One region of the Yersinia sp. 2541 StPb PI genome, then DNA from elsewhere that is predicted to be linked to it. Evidence: predicted binding sites of a transcription regulator. Region 1 holds the regulator's gene; each other region holds the start of a gene.

Region 1 (5,370 bases):
AAGAAGAGTAAGTAATCATTTATGGCAACATTAATCGCAGAAAAGCTGGCTAAGGCGTACAAAGGCCGTAAAGTGGTCGAAGACGTAAGCCTCAATGTGAAATCCGGTGAGATAGTGGGCCTGCTTGGGCCGAACGGCGCAGGGAAAACTACCACTTTTTATATGGTCGTCGGCATTGTCCAGCGTGACGCCGGGCGTATTGTGATTGATGACGAAGATATCAGCCTCTTGCCTCTCCATGAACGCGCTCGTCGCGGTATTGGTTATTTACCGCAAGAAGCCTCTATTTTCCGCCGCCTGAGTGTATTTAACAACTTAATGGCGGTGCTGGAGATCCGTAAAGACCTCTCTGTTGAGCAGCGTGAGGAACGGGCTGATGAATTAATGGAAGAGTTCCATATCACCCATTTACGTGACAACTTGGGGCAATCGCTTTCCGGTGGTGAACGCCGCCGTGTTGAAATAGCCCGTGCACTGGCGGCAAATCCTAAGTTTATTCTGCTGGATGAGCCTTTTGCCGGGGTTGATCCGATTTCCGTTATCGATATTAAAAAAATTATTGAACATCTACGCGACAGTGGTCTTGGCGTTCTTATTACCGACCATAACGTGCGTGAAACGTTAGACGTCTGTGAGCGGGCTTATATCGTAAGCCAGGGTCATTTAATCGCTCACGGTACGCCACAGGAAATCCTGGCTGACGAACAAGTTAAGCGTGTTTACCTCGGTGAAGAATTCCGTCTCTGACCTTTTTCCAATACCCAATAGATTTCAAGGTGCAGGAAGGCGGCAAACAATAAAATCGGTCATAAATCGATTTAAACAGCATTTATGCTAGCCCGCAGGTGCGGCCAAGTAACCGGCAGCCAATACCCCTGCAATTTGAAAGATGACGGATATTCCTTCATCTATAAAGGAAAATTGATACCGCATTATGAAGCAAGGTTTGCAACTCAAGTTCAGCCAACAACTGGCTATGACTCCGCAGCTTCAACAGGCTATTCGCTTGTTGCAGCTTTCTACACTTGAACTCCAGCAGGAGATTCAGTTAGCGCTGGAGAGTAACCCCCTGCTTGAGCAAACTGATCTTCATGAAGAGATAGATGCAAAAGAGACCGTAGACAGTGAATCGCTTGATACCCGCGAGGCGCTGGAACAAAAAGATATGCCCGAAGAGTTGCCACTTGATGCCACCTGGGATGAGATCTACACCGCAGGCACGCCATCAGGAATGGGCAATGATTATAGCGATGATGAGTTGCCGGTTTATCAAGGGGAAACGACCCAAACGCTACAAGACTACCTGATGTGGCAAGTGGATTTAACCCCATTCTCTGATACTGATGTTGCCATTGCGACCTCTATCGTGGATGCGGTCGATGAAACCGGTTACCTTACGGTGCCACTGGAAGATATTCTGGAAAGCATGGGGGACGAGAACGTCGCACTGGATGAAGTAGAAGCGGTGCTTAAGCGGATACAACACTTTGATCCTATTGGTGTCGCGGCACGTAACCTGCGTGAATGTCTGTTGGTACAGTTGTCACAATATGACAAAGATACCCCCTATCTTGCCGAAGCACGTCTGGTGGTTAGCGATTATCTGGATTTGCTGGGTAACCATGATTTCCGTACGATGATCCGCTTGAGTCGGCTAAAAGAAGATACACTTAAAGAAGCGATCGGCCTGATTCAGTCTCTGGATCCGCGTCCGGGTCAATCCATCAATACCGGGGAGTCCGAGTACGTCATTCCCGATGTTTTGGTGCGTAAAGACAAAGATCAATGGACGGTCGAGCTGAATGCCGATAGCATTCCACGCCTAAAAATCAACCAGCAGTATGCGGCGATGGGTAGCAGTACCCGCAATGACAGTGACGGGCAGTTTATCCGTAGCAATTTGCAAGAAGCAAAATGGTTGATAAAAAGTCTTGAAAGCCGCAATGAAACACTGCTGAAGGTGGCGCGTTGTATTGTAGAGCAGCAAGTAGCGTTTTTTGAGAATGGGCCTGAATTTATGAAACCCATGGTACTGGCCGATATCGCCCAGGCTGTGGATATGCATGAGTCGACAATCTCTCGCGTGACCACGCAGAAGTTCCTGCACAGTCCACGGGGTATTTTCGAGCTAAAATATTTCTTCTCCAGCCACGTCAATACTGATAGCGGAGGTGAAGCTTCTTCCACTGCAATTCGTGCACTGGTGAAAAAATTGGTTGCAGCAGAAAATCCTGCTAAACCTCTTAGTGACAGTAAGCTGACCACATTATTATGTGAACAAGGCATCATGGTGGCACGGCGTACCGTCGCGAAGTACCGAGAGTCGTTATCCATCCCGCCGTCAAATCAGCGTAAACAGTTGGTTTGACCTGAACTGAGAAGGAAGACACTATGCAGCTCAATATTACCGGACATCATGTCGAAATAACCGAAGCATTACGCGAGTTTGTTACCACTAAATTTGCCAAACTTGAGCAATATTTTGATCGCATTAACCAGGTATATGTGGTTTTAAGTGTTGAGAAAGTAAAACAAATTGCAGAAGCAACGGTACATGTGAATGGAGGCGAGTTGCACGCAAGCTCAGAGCAGGAGGATATGTACGCCGCAATTGATATTTTGGTTGATAAACTGGCCCGCCAGTTGAACAAACATAAAGACAAATTGAAACAACACTAAGAATCCTTGCGACTGTTATACCCAAAGAACATGGCGTTGCAGGTAGGCAGCAAACGAATGACAAATTGGCCAGAAACCGATTTTAATCGTATTTCTGCAAGCAGGCTTATTCATCTCGATGAACTGACTAAAGTCAGTGATTCGGGTAAGTAAACATAGCGAACAACCCTGTAGTTTCAAGTACAAAGGGTATATTCACCCATAAAGGTTCTACACTCGCTACATAACCGTTTCCAGCGTCGGGAGTGAATCCCCGCCGGAAACGGTTTAAAACAGCGCTTAAGTGAAAGATGAGATGATCAACGATCCAGCATTGCAATTAAGCTCGGTATTAAATATCGAGTGCACCAAAAGCTCCGTACATTGCTCAAGTAAAAAACGGGCTTTGGAAATTATCAGCGAGTTGGCTGCCAAGCAACTTAACCTACCTTCACAGGTGGTTTTCGATGCTGTCTTAACCCGCGAACGTATGGGCAGCACCGGTATTGGTAGTGGTATCGCGATACCTCATGGCAAGTTGGAAGAAGACACACTGCGTGCAGTGGGTGTATTTATCCGTCTGGAACAACCTATTGCCTTCGATGCTATTGATAACCAACCGGTTGATCTGTTATTTGCCTTGTTGGTTCCGGCAGATCAATGTAAAACTCACTTACACACTTTGTCTTTAGTGGCCAAGCGATTAGCTGATAAAACAGTGTGTCGGCGTCTGCGTGCAGCACAAAGTGATGATGAGCTTTATCAAATCATTACTGAATTACCACCGGAAACGGCGTAATTGGGAAAGTGGAAACTATTTTATCCGTTATGCCCGGATCTTGTAGCCGGAATATAGGGTTCTAATGTATACCCAATAAATTTCAAGATGTGGGCAAGCGCTCAACACGCCTACAACTTGAAAGATGACGGGGATAAATACCAAGGGGAGTTACTCACATGGTGCTGATGATTGTCAGCGGCCGTTCCGGTTCAGGGAAGTCTGTTGCTTTGCGCGCATTGGAAGATATGGGCTTTTATTGTGTCGATAACTTGCCTGTGGTTCTGCTGCCGCAATTGGCGAGTACACTTGCCGATAGGAATATCTCTGCCGCAGTGAGCATAGACGTACGTAATATGCCTGAATCACCTGAGGTATTTGAACATGCCATGACTCAACTGCCGGACAGCTTTTCACCACAGTTGCTGTTTTTGGATGCCGATCGCAATACCCTGATTCGTCGCTATAGCGATACCCGTCGCTTGCATCCGTTATCGACCAAAAACCTGTCATTAGAAAGTGCTATTGATGAAGAAAGTGACCTGTTGGAGCCTCTGCGCTCACGGGCTGATCTGATCATTGATACCTCTGAAATGTCAGTGCATGAATTGGCTGAGATGCTGCGTACCCGCCTGTTGGGTAAACGTGAACGCGAATTGACGATGGTGTTTGAGTCTTTTGGCTTTAAACACGGTATCCCCATCGATGCCGATTATGTTTTCGATGTGCGTTTCTTGCCAAACCCGCACTGGGACCCTAAATTACGCCCAATGACAGGTTTGGATAAGCCAGTAATCTCTTTCCTGGATCGCCATACCGAAGTACATAACTTTGTGTATCAGACCCGCAGCTATCTGGAACAGTGGCTGCCGATGCTGGAAACCAATAACCGCAGTTATTTGACGGTTGCCATTGGTTGTACTGGTGGTAAACACCGCTCGGTTTATGTCGCTGAACAGTTGGCCGATTATTTCCGCGCTCGCGGCAAAAATGTCCAATCACGCCACCGTACTCTGGAAAAGCGTAAATAATGACAATCAAGCAGACCGTTGAGATCAAAAACAAGTTGGGGATGCACGCCAGACCCGCAATGAAATTGTTCGAACTGGTTCAGAGTTTTGATGCTGAAGTAATGTTACGCAACGATAGCGGTACCGAAGCTGAGGCCAGCAGTGTTATTGCACTGCTGATGCTGGATTCAGCCAAAGGCCGTCAGATTGAGGTTGAAGCGACCGGCCCTGATGAAATTCAGGCGCTGGCGGCAGTGATTGAGTTATTTAATTCCGGCTTTGATGAAGATTGATTTTCACCGCTCAGGTGAGCGGTGCCCAAACAATCACTAATGGCTGAAGCACACCACCTTTGCTATTCAACATTTTCACACCTATTCCCCTTAACCATCGTCCACGCTGACCGATTCACGTGATTATCGCCTTTTGGTGCTATCCCGGTCCTTTCAATTAAATACAGCGCCCACCCCTTTTCACTGCCAGAAAACCCATGATGCTAACTGATGGCCACCACCAACAGCATGACGCCCATACCAGCACAGATACTCCTCCCTTTCAGCGGCATCGATAAATCGTGGTGTTCTTGTCTGTTGGCCGATACAACCGAGTTTCCTGTTACATCAGTGCCGGTCACACCTGTTGCCCTCTATTCCCTATTGTTCCTCCATTTATAACTCGCTCTAGCTGGATTGATGTTTATTTTTGTGAAAATTTGAATTTTAAATCCACTTTAAATCAAAGCATTACATTACCTCCTTTACCTATTGTTAACAATTGTGAGTTTAATCGCATTTACTTGCTGAAAAAACCCTTACTTTTAACTTTATTAAACATTAAATAACTAAAATTAACATCCTCTATTTCTGTACAACGCCAGCGCGATAACCAAACGGATTTTCGCTGAACCTTGTTCCCCTGCAAATA
Region 2 (5,370 bases), 1.8 Mb from region 1:
CACGGTTGCATACGGCAGTGCAAACCTGTTGGGCAGTGGTGCATTGGCGATCAGTGGCGCGTGGCTTATGTATTTCTATACCACGTTTTGTGGGCTTTCTGTCGTTGAGGCTGCCGCCATATTCTCTCTAGCCAGCATTCTTGATGCCATCAGTAACCCTATCATGGGCTACATCACCGATAACTTTTATAACACCCGCCTTGGCCGCATGTTTGGACGTCGTCGCTTCTTTATCCTCATCGGTATTCCGCTGGTCTTGTTCTATCCCCTACTTTGGGTGAGTGGTTTTGGCTTTTGGTACTACTTGATAACCTATGCCATGTTTGAATTGATCTACACCTCGATCATGGTGCCATACGAAACGCTAGCCACAGAGATGACAACCGATTTTGCTAAGCGCTCCAAGTTGACGGGATCAAAAGCGATATTCGGAAAAGTTGCCAACTTTATGGCGGCCTTTATTCCAGGGCAATTTATTGCGCTCTATGGCAAGGATTCTCCGGCCCCCTTCCTTTATACCGGCATCGCATATGGAGCTATCATGTGTTGTGCCATGATCTTCCTGTACGTTTCTTCTTGGGAGCGCCCGGCCAGTGAAGTGGTCAAAGAGACCACCAGTAGTTTGTTTCAGGCGCTGAAAAAAATGTGTATTGATATGGCGTCAACATTTCGGCTCCGTATTTTCCGTAAACATTTAGGGATGTATCTATTTGGATTTGGTGCCGAGTGGTTATTCGCTTCCTCATTCACCTACTTTATCATTTTCGGTTTACGCCAAAGTGCTGTTCTGGTGTCGCAACTCAATAGCTTCAGTTCGATTATGCAACTGATCTCGACCGCATTCTTTATCGGCATCTGTGTGAAAATGGGCTTTGCCCGTCCTTTCCGTATTGCATTGCAGGTGGTGATTGTCAGTGTTTTTGCCTATGCCGCGCTCTATTTTACCGGTTGGTCTGACACGACCACTGTCATTGTATTATTCGCAATCACCGTTGTTTTTGGTCTGAGTACCGGCGGTATTTATTATATTCCCTGGACCGTTTATACCTTCCTCGCTGATGTAGATGAAGTTCTCACGGGGCGTCGGCGTGAGGGTCTATATGCGGGTGCAATGACATTCGCTGGCAAAATGGTTCGTTCGGTTATTGTGTTTGCGATGGGCTGGACACTCAGCAGATTTGGCTTTGTCTCTGGTCAGTCGGTGCAGCCAGAAACCGCGGTTCAGGCGATTGTTGGCGTCTTTGCCATCGGCGTAACCGCGCTGGCATTAGTGGCAATTTTTTATACCACACAGATGAAACTCGACAGAAAGAGTCATATGGTTCTGTTGGCAGAGATTGCCCGGATTAAGGCCGGTGGTGCGATAGCTGACATTGCTGCTGGCCCCCGCGCAACGATTGAAGAACTGACGGGTTGGAAATATGAACAATGTTGGGGTAATAACCCGCTTGGTCAAAAGAAACCGACAGAAAAATTGACCGAACTGACATCAGAGGACTGATGGCTACTGTAGATTCAGGGACCGTATCATGAAAACGCTCGTGGGGAAGTGGCAGGTATCGCTTCTGAGGAAGAGGGAATTGTCATATTTGAAGATGCATAATCACAAAAGGGGAAAAATCGTATTCTGGATATTCCACCAGAGCAATTACATCAACGAGTCCCCTTCTTTGTCGGCACCTCTTCGATGGTTGAGGATGCCGAACGTTTCATTGCCGAAAATCCTGATTCCTTATCCGGTTAATGCTCATTTACCCAGGCACGTCACTAACCGTTGGATAAAATGGACTGTTGGTGACGGCGGCCTCCTATCGTTTTATGCCGAGCCGTTTGGCAAGACGATGGAGGTTGCCTGCGTCAAGGTTTAGCGCACGAGCAGATGCCGACCAATTCATCCCATGCTCCTGAAGAACCTGCATGATAACCTGCCGCTGAAAATCACGGGTCGCCGCTTGCAGGTCTACAGGCGCGCTACCTTGGTCCTCACTGACTGATATCGGTGAAATACCCGGTATAGTGGTGACTGTAATATTAAATAAGTCAGCATGCAGTTGCGCAGATTCTGTCGCCGGTTGTGAGGCACGCGCTAATACCGCAGCACGATAAATAGCATGTTCCAATTCACGCACATTTCCGGGCCAACTGTAATTCTCTAGCAAGGTTAGTGTGGTTGCCGGGATGCCCAACTGCTGAAGCCCCAGTTTCTTTCTTATCCGCTCCACAAAAAATCCTGCTAACAGGACAATATCCCCTTTCCGTTCCCGTAACGGTGGAACATGTAACGGGAATACACTCAAACGGTGAAACAGATCAACGCGAAAGTGCCCTTCGATAACTGCTTGTTTAAGATCACAATTGGTAGCAGCAATAATACGCACATTCACCCGCTTGGTACTGTCGTCACCGACGCGCTGTAAGTCGCCGTACTGAATAACACGGAGTAATTTGGCCTGAAGTACCAAAGAAAGCTCGCCTATCTCATCAAGAAATAGTGTGCCATTGTCGGCAATTTCGAACTTACCGGTTCGGTCATGTATTGCACCGGTGAAAGCCCCCTTCACATGGCCAAATAATTCGCTCTCCGCCACATTCTCGGGCAAGGCGGCACAGTTTAAATAGATTAATGCCTTCGCAGCTCTGGGTGATAAATGATGAATTGCCTGAGCAACCAACTCTTTACCTACCCCCGTCTCTCCGGTGATTAGCACATTCAGTTCTGAACCTGCTACCACCCCTATCTCATGTTTTAGTTGCAGTATCAACGGTGACAGGCCAATCATCTCGTCTTCCGAGCTTGGTGTGGCTTGTTTTTGGATGCTTAATGAACTAACCGTAGGGAGCGCTTGCTTCTCCAACACATCGACTAAAAGTGCATTATTCAATGCCGAGGCCGCTAATACGCCTATCAGTTTAAGCTCTTCATCACTGAATCCATCAAATTGCAGCGGGTTCATACTGTCGAAAGTTAATGCACCAATAAGTGTTTGATCAGCAAACAAGGGCAGACCAATACAGGCATGGACTTTTAGCTCATCATGGCCCGGGATCAGGCCGTCATAGGGATCAGGCAGATGGCTGTCAGTCGGGAAACGGACCACATTCCCTGCCCGGGCAATGGCCTCTAATCGCGGATGGGATGACAACGAAAAACGCCGCCCCAACACATCAGGCGATAAACCATCAATGGCCAAGGGGCGGAACAATTGATGTTCATAACGTAAAAGTGCCGAGGCATCGCATTGCAGTAATTGCCGCAAGCTACTGACTAACGTCTGAAAACGATCTTGCCCTGATAAGCCGCCCTGTAGCTCAATGGCTATTTTGGCCAGTGACTGAATGGATAAACTCATATTTTGTCATTCCGACATAGTGTTAGTCATTATGACAATGACACATCAATGTCATAATGACTAACTTTAATTTTTATATGATTAAAATCAATACTATAAATCATGGCACGCTATTTGCTCTCTAAGGTGAGGTAAATCATTTATTTTAGTTGAGGAACGGTTCATGGCGATTCAAGTTAAGAATAATATCAAATGGGTTGGGCAACGTGATTGGGAAGTGCGTGATTTCCATGGTACTGAGTACAAAACCCTGAAAGGGACCAGTTACAACAGCTATTTAATCTGCGAAGAAAAGAACATTCTGATCGATACAGTTGATCAGAAATTTGATCGAGATTTTGTTGCCAATTTAGCACGGGAGATCGACTTAAATGCGCTCGACTATATTGTTATCAATCATGCAGAAGAAGACCATGCCGGCGCATTAACCGAGTTAATGGCGCGTATCCCCAACACTCCGATTTATTGCACCGCCAATGCTATCGACTCAATCAACGGACATCATCATCATCCTGAATGGAATTTCATTACAGTTAAAACAGGCGATACCTTAGATATCGGCAACGGTAAGCAATTGATCTTTGTTGAAACACCGATGCTGCACTGGCCTGACAGCATGATGACTTACATCACGGGTGATGCCGTGTTGTTCAGTAATGATGCTTTCGGTCAGCACTACTGTGATGAGCATCTGTTTAATGACGAGGTCGATCAGACCGAACTTTATGAACAGTGCGCTCGCTATTATGCCAACATTTTGACCCCTTTCAGCCGCTTGGTAACACCAAAAATCAATGAAATTCTTGGTTTCAATCTGCCAGTATCAATGATTGCCACCTCCCATGGCGTGGTATGGCGCGATAATCCAACCCAAATTGTCACGCAATATCTGGCTTGGGCGGCAGATTATCAGGAAGACCGGATAACCATTTTCTATGACACCATGTCAAATAATACCCGCATGATGGCCGATGCTATTGCTCAGGGTATTCACGATACCGACCCCGGTGTGGCAGTGAAGATCTACAACATTGCCCGCCATGACAAAAATGAAATCCTCACCCAGGTCTTCCGTTCTAAAGGCGTTTTAGTGGGTTCTTCCACCATGAACAACGTCATGATGCCAAAAATCGCCGGGATGCTCGAAGAACTGGCCGGATTACGTTTCCGTAACAAAAAAGCTGCGGCATTTGGCAGCTTTGGCTGGACTGGCGGTGCGGTTGACCGCATTCAAACTCGCCTGATGGATGCCGGGTTTGATATCTCCCTCTCCTTAAAAATGAAATGGCGGCCTGATACTGATGCTTTAGCAGAGTGCCGTGAACATGGGCGTAAAATTGCCCGTGAATGGGCACTTCATCCATTGGAGACCCTCCATTTATCTGAGGTTGACGACGTTATCGCCCTCACTCAAGAAAAGGTCCGCGCCGAGAAACAGAATCTGGGTATTTCAATGCAATGCAGTGTTTGCCAGTGGATATATGACCCAGCACTGGGTGAGCCTCTTCAAGAGGTTAAGCCAGGAACCTGTTGGGAAAATGTCCCCGATTTCTTCCTCTGCCCAGAGTGTGGCTTGGGCAAATCTGTGTTCGATCCACTGTAATGGAGCATGTTATGACAGATAACATTATTATTGTGGGTTCAGGTTTTGCCGCCCGCCAAGTGGTTAAAAACATCCGTAAACTTAACCCACAAGTGCCAATCCAGATGATCGCCGCTGACAGTGGCGTGGATTATAATAAACCTGATTTAAGTCATGTATTTAGTCTTCAGCAGAGCGCTGACGATCTCACCCGGTTGTCGGCCGAGAAGTTTGCAGAAGAAAATAATCTTACTTTGCATACAGCGATGTTGGTCACCGCCATTGAGCGGCACACTAAACGCGTTTTTTGTGGTGATCGGGGATTTAATTACCATAAATTAGTGCTGGCTACCGGGGCGTCTGCACTGGTTCCGACCGTGCCCGGTAGCGAGATGATCGTTACATTTAATAGCCAAAATGAATACCGGCAACATCAAG
Region 3 (5,370 bases), 3.0 Mb from region 1:
TCGGGAGATGTACCGTTATCAACAACTGGAGGCAGCATTAGATGATGGTGAGTCGGAGGCCAAAACCGATGAGTAAAGTTCAGCAACTTTGGCCGACACTTAAGCGCCTGCTCTCCTATGGCTCCCCTTATCGTAAACCGTTAGGGTTGGCGGTATTGATGTTATGGATTGCGGCTGCCGCCGAGGTCAGCGGCCCGCTTTTGATAAGTTATTTTATTGACCATGTGGTCGCAAAAGGCACTTTGCCCCTCGGTTTAGTCAGTGGGTTGGCATTGGCTTATCTGTTGCTGCAACTGTTGGCAGCAGCATTGCATTATTTTCAGGCATTGCTTTTTAACCGTGCTGCCGTAGGTGTGGTTCAGCGCCTACGTATTGAAGTGATGGATGCCGCTTTGCGTCAACCTCTCAGTGCGTTTGATACCCAGCCGGTCGGGCAATTGATTTCCCGTGTCACAAATGACACCGAAGTCATTAAAGATTTATATGTGATGGTGGTCTCCACCGTATTAAAAAGCGCGGCATTAATTGGCGCGATGCTGGTGGCGATGTTCAGTCTGGATTGGCGTATGGCGCTAATTTCTATCTGTATCTTTCCAGCAGTGCTGGTAGTGATGGCCATTTATCAACATTACAGCACACCCGTAGTGCGGCGAGTCCGGGCTTATTTGGCTGATATTAACGACGGTTTTAATGAAATTATTAACGGCATGGGCGTGATTCAGCAGTTTCGCCAGCAAGCTCGTTTTGGCGAACGTATGGAGTCTGCCAGCCGTGCGCACTATATGGCACGCATGCAAACTTTACGCTTGGAAGGGTTTTTATTGCGCCCGCTGCTGAGCCTGTTTTCTGCCTTGGTACTGTGTGGTTTGTTACTGTTGTTCGGTTTCAGTCCTGATGGCTCAGTGGGGGTGGGTGTGCTGTATGCTTTCATTAACTATCTGGGCCGCTTAAATGAACCCTTAATTGAACTCACATCACAGCAGTCAGTCATGCAGCAAGCTGTGGTGGCTGGGGAACGTATTTTTGATCTGATGGACCGCGCCCAGCAAGGATACGGTACTGATGATCGCCCACTGACCAGTGGCCGTATCCAGGTGGATAATGTCAGCTTTGCTTATCGTAGCGATAAAATGGTGCTGCAAAATATCTCCCTTGATGTACCTTCGCACGGGTTTGTTGCTCTGGTCGGGCATACCGGCAGCGGAAAGAGTACGTTGGCTAACCTGTTGATGGGCTACTACCCGGTGCAACATGGTGAGATTCTGCTAGATGCTCGTCCTTTATCCGCGTTATCGCATCAGACCTTGCGCCAAGGGGTGGCCATGGTGCAACAGGATCCAGTGGTGTTGGCTGATTCCTTTTTTGCCAATGTGACTTTAGGCCGTGATATCTCTGAACAGCAAGTGTGGGAAGCTCTGGAAACGGTGCAACTGGCCCCTTTAGTCCATGCGCTACCCGATGGATTGCACAGTCTGCTTGGTGAGCAGGGGAATACCTTGTCAGTTGGGCAAAAACAGTTGCTGGCGATGGCGCGAGTATTGGTACAGGCTCCGCAAATCCTGATTTTAGATGAGGCGACTGCCAATATTGACTCTGGTACTGAGCAGGCCATTCAGCGGGCATTGCAGCTAATCCGAAAAAATACCACGCTGGTAGTGATTGCTCACCGCCTTTCAACCATTGTTGATGCTGATACCATCTTGGTGTTGCACCGTGGTGTGGCAGTGGAGCAGGGTAAGCATCAAGAGCTGCTGGCCGCCCATGGGCGTTATTATCAAATGTATCAATTGCAATTGGTTAGCGAAGATTTAGCCGCCATTGATCAGGTAGAAACGGCGGTAAGTTAATTAATAAGTTGTGGGGCTAAGCGGCCCCGCACTATTTTCTGTGTTTTCCTAAGTCAAATCGTTAATGCATATCCCCGTTAATGCCCATTTTGCAGCTTTCGTGCACCATAATCTTGCAATGCAATAGGTCGTCGATGCTGTCGTGCACTTCTGTGACGCGCTTCGCACTATTTTGGTGCGCGAAAATTATTCAACACGATGAATTCAGCCGCTACACGGCTGACTCATGTATCTCAACCGCCCTAGCTTCGCCATTTCCGCATTAAATTATATCTATCATTACTTATGGCATAGCCTTTGCTTTACTTCATTTGTGGCAGACATGAATTCGACTTAATTCGAGAAGGGGCAAATATGAAGCTGGTTACCGTGGTTATAAAACCATTTAAGCTGGAGGATGTGCGTGAAGCCTTATCCTCTGTGGGTATTCAGGGGCTGACCGTAACCGAAGTAAAAGGATTTGGTCGCCAGAAGGGACACGCAGAGCTCTATCGGGGAGCTGAATACAGTGTCAATTTCTTACCTAAAGTGAAAATTGATATCGCAATTGCTGATGATCAATTGGATGAAGTGATTGACGTGATCAGTAAGGCGGCCTATACCGGCAAAATTGGTGATGGCAAAATTTTCGTTGCTGAATTGCAACGTGTTATTCGCATCCGTACCGGCGAAACCGACGAAGCAGCACTGTAATTTGCAGGCTCAAATTTAGTGAATAGGGATGGGTTGATGATGAAAAAACTTTTATCCATGTTGGGCCTGAGTTCGGTAGCGATGCTGCCTTCTTTGGCAATGGCCGCAGCACCGGCTGTAGCTGACAAAGCTGATAATGCTTTTATGATGATTTGCACCGCGCTGGTGCTGTTTATGACTGTGCCCGGTATTGCCCTGTTCTACGGCGGTCTGCTGCGTTCCAAGAACGTATTATCGATGATGACTCAGGTCATGGTGAGCTTTGCTCTGATCTGTGTGCTGTGGGTGCTCTATGGCTATAGTCTGGCTTTCGGCACCGGCAATGCATTCTTTGGTAGTTTCGATATGGCGATGCTAAAAGGTATTGGTTTGACCAGCCTGAGTGGCACTTTCTATCAATATATCCATGTGGTGTTCCAGGCTTCATTTGCCTGTATCACGGTCGCACTGGTGGTGGGATCATTCGCCGAACGTATTCGTTTCTCTGCGGTATTAATTTTTGCAGCACTGTGGTTCACCTTCTCATATTTGCCGATGGCACATATGGTATGGGGTGGTGGTTTCCTGGCAATGGATGGCGCACTGGACTTTGCCGGTGGTACTGTTGTGCATATCAACGCCGCGATTGCTGGTTTGGTGGGCGCTTACTTACTGGGTAAACGTGCTGGTTTTGGTAAAGAAGCGTTCAAACCTCATAACTTACCTATGGTGTTTACCGGTACTGCGATTCTGTATATCGGTTGGTTTGGCTTCAATGCCGGTTCAGCCAGTGCCGCGAATGAAATTGCTGCACTTGCCTTCTTGAATACGGTAGTTGCAACAGCGGGTGCTATCTTGTCTTGGGTCTTTGCTGAGTGGATTTTACGCGGCAAACCGTCGCTGCTGGGGGCATGTTCCGGTTGTATCGCAGGTTTGGTTGCGATTACGCCAGCGGCAGGTACAGTCGGGGTTGGCGGTGCATTGATTATCGGTCTGGTCGGGGGTGTTGCCGGTCTGTGGGGTGTGGTTCTGCTGAAGAAATGGCTGCGGGTAGATGATACCTGCGACGTATTCGGTGTCCACGGCGTGTGTGGGATTGTCGGTTGTATCCTGACCGGTGTCTTCACCTCGGCTTCACTGGGCGGTACAGGTTACGCCGCTGGCGTCACTATGGGCCATCAGGTAGGTGTGCAACTGTTCAGCGTCGGTGTGTGTTTGGTCTGGTCTGGTGTTGTTGCCTTCGTTGCCTTTAAAATTGCTGACCTGTTGGTTGGCCTGCGGGTACCAGAAGAACAAGAACGCGAAGGTCTGGATGTTAACAGCCACGGCGAAAATGCATACAACCAATAAGCTAGAAGTAGCAGTAAAATAAATAATAATGATGATAGCAGCAGGGGCGATATGATATCGCCCCTGTTCTATTTTTGGCAAAGGCTATCGAGGTATCATCGATGCAAACGAATGACGCCTTCCTGCACGGTAGAAGCCACTAATATCCCTTCCCGGCTGTAAATCTGGCCACGGACAAAGCCCCGCGCGCCGGAAGCAGAAGTGCTTTCTACTGCATACAGCAGCCAATCGTCCAGGCGGAATGGCCGATGGAACCACATAGAATGATCTATCGTGGCAATCTGCACTCCTGGCTCCAGGAAACCAATCCCATGTGGCTGCAAGGCCGTTGGCAGGAAATTAAAATCAGAGGCATAACCCAGTAAATACTGATGAACCCTCAGGTCATCTGGCATGGCACCGTTGGCGCGGAACCAGACATAGCGATTCGGTTCTTCTACCGAGCCTTGCAATGGGTTGTGGAATTTCACCGGGCGCATTTCAATTGGCTGATGGCCGATAAACTTTTCCCGTACTTTTTCGGGGATCATATGTGCGAACTGGCGGGCAATGTCTGTTTCTGACATCAACCCTTCCGGTGGGGGAACGTCCGGCATGGTATTTTGGTGTTCGAACCCCTCTTCTTGACTCTGGAACGATGCCGTCATATAGAAGATGGGTTTACCATTCTGAATCGCACTGACCCGGCGGGCGCTGAAGCTGTTGCCATCACGTAGTGTTTCGACGTCATAGATAATGGGCTTGCTGCTGTCCCCTGGGCGCAGAAAATAGCTGTGGAAAGAATGTACTGCCCGCTCTGCCGGTACGGTTTGTTTTGCTGCATAGATAGCCTGACCCACTACCTGACCACCAAATACCTGGCGCAAGCCCAGATCTTCACTTTGGCCACGAAAGATACCTTCTTCAATTTTCTCAAGGAAGAGCAGATCGAGTAGTTTTTCTAATGCTTGACTCATGTTGTGGCCCCTGATGGTTGAGTTTATACACAGTGTGCTGAATCCGTTGGGCGCTCGTCAATATATTGCTGTGAAAGGCCTGTTCAACTGAGGAATATCGGATAAGGAATAGTCTGATAAATGCCTCAATGGGGTAAGCGTCGGCGGGAAGTAGAATATTGTGCTATAATTGGCTTGCTAGGTGGTTGAAGCCACTTATTAAACGCCGGCTGTTGTGTAGATAGCTTGCATCTTAATAATAAGAAGGAGTGCGACCTATGAAACCTTGGCAATCAATGAAATTCTGGCAGATAGCGGGTGGGGCAGCATTAGTGGTAAGTTTGGCTGGGTGTGCTCATCGAGGGGCTGATGTTCCGGTTCCCGCGCCGGCAGGTGTAACCACTGCTGCCGCACCTATTGCACAGCCTGCTGTACAGGGGACAGTGAACATCCGCGAGCGCATTGCATTACCACCTGATGCCGTAGTTACGGTTACGCTGTCGGATGCCTCACTGGCTGATGCACCATCACGGGTTATCGCCCAGAAAGCAATTCGTACTGAGGGC

The links. Region 1 encodes sigma-54, which starts transcription at its own class of promoters, with help from an activator protein. Its sites were predicted from a motif close to GTTGGCACANNTTTCGCTNT; they were not measured.
Region 2: norV (anaerobic nitric oxide reductase flavorubredoxin) is a predicted target of sigma-54. The motif match lies at 3,452-3,471, and genes of this name have one in related genera.
Region 3: glnK (P-II family nitrogen regulator) is a predicted target of sigma-54. The motif match lies at 2,132-2,151, and genes of this name have one in related genera.

The regions. Positions count from the first base shown of each region.
Region 1 is NZ_JAZGQB010000001.1:478,118-483,487, reverse strand. It holds gene lptA (lipopolysaccharide ABC transporter substrate-binding protein LptA) at 1-15, shown strand, start outside; gene lptB (LPS export ABC transporter ATP-binding protein) at 22-747, shown strand; gene rpoN (RNA polymerase factor sigma-54) at 935-2,368, shown strand; gene hpf (ribosome hibernation promoting factor) at 2,392-2,679, shown strand; gene ptsN (PTS IIA-like nitrogen regulatory protein PtsN) at 2,975-3,457, shown strand; gene rapZ (RNase adapter RapZ) at 3,616-4,467, shown strand; gene npr (PTS phosphocarrier protein NPr) at 4,467-4,739, shown strand.
Region 2 is NZ_JAZGQB010000001.1:2,254,183-2,259,552, reverse strand. It holds gene V1953_RS10045 (MFS transporter) at 1-1,501, shown strand, start outside; partial or broken gene V1953_RS10040 (class 1 fructose-bisphosphatase) at 1,613-1,744, shown strand; gene norR (nitric oxide reductase transcriptional regulator NorR) at 1,809-3,350, opposite strand; gene norV (anaerobic nitric oxide reductase flavorubredoxin) at 3,514-4,953, shown strand; gene norW (NADH:flavorubredoxin reductase NorW) at 4,965-5,370, shown strand, end outside.
Region 3 is NZ_JAZGQB010000001.1:3,516,962-3,522,331, reverse strand. It holds gene V1953_RS15925 (SmdA family multidrug ABC transporter permease/ATP-binding protein) at 1-76, shown strand, start outside; gene V1953_RS15920 (SmdB family multidrug efflux ABC transporter permease/ATP-binding protein) at 69-1,847, shown strand; gene glnK (P-II family nitrogen regulator) at 2,202-2,540, shown strand; gene amtB (ammonium transporter AmtB) at 2,580-3,869, shown strand; gene tesB (acyl-CoA thioesterase II) at 3,965-4,825, opposite strand; gene V1953_RS15900 (YbaY family lipoprotein) at 5,083-5,370, shown strand, end outside.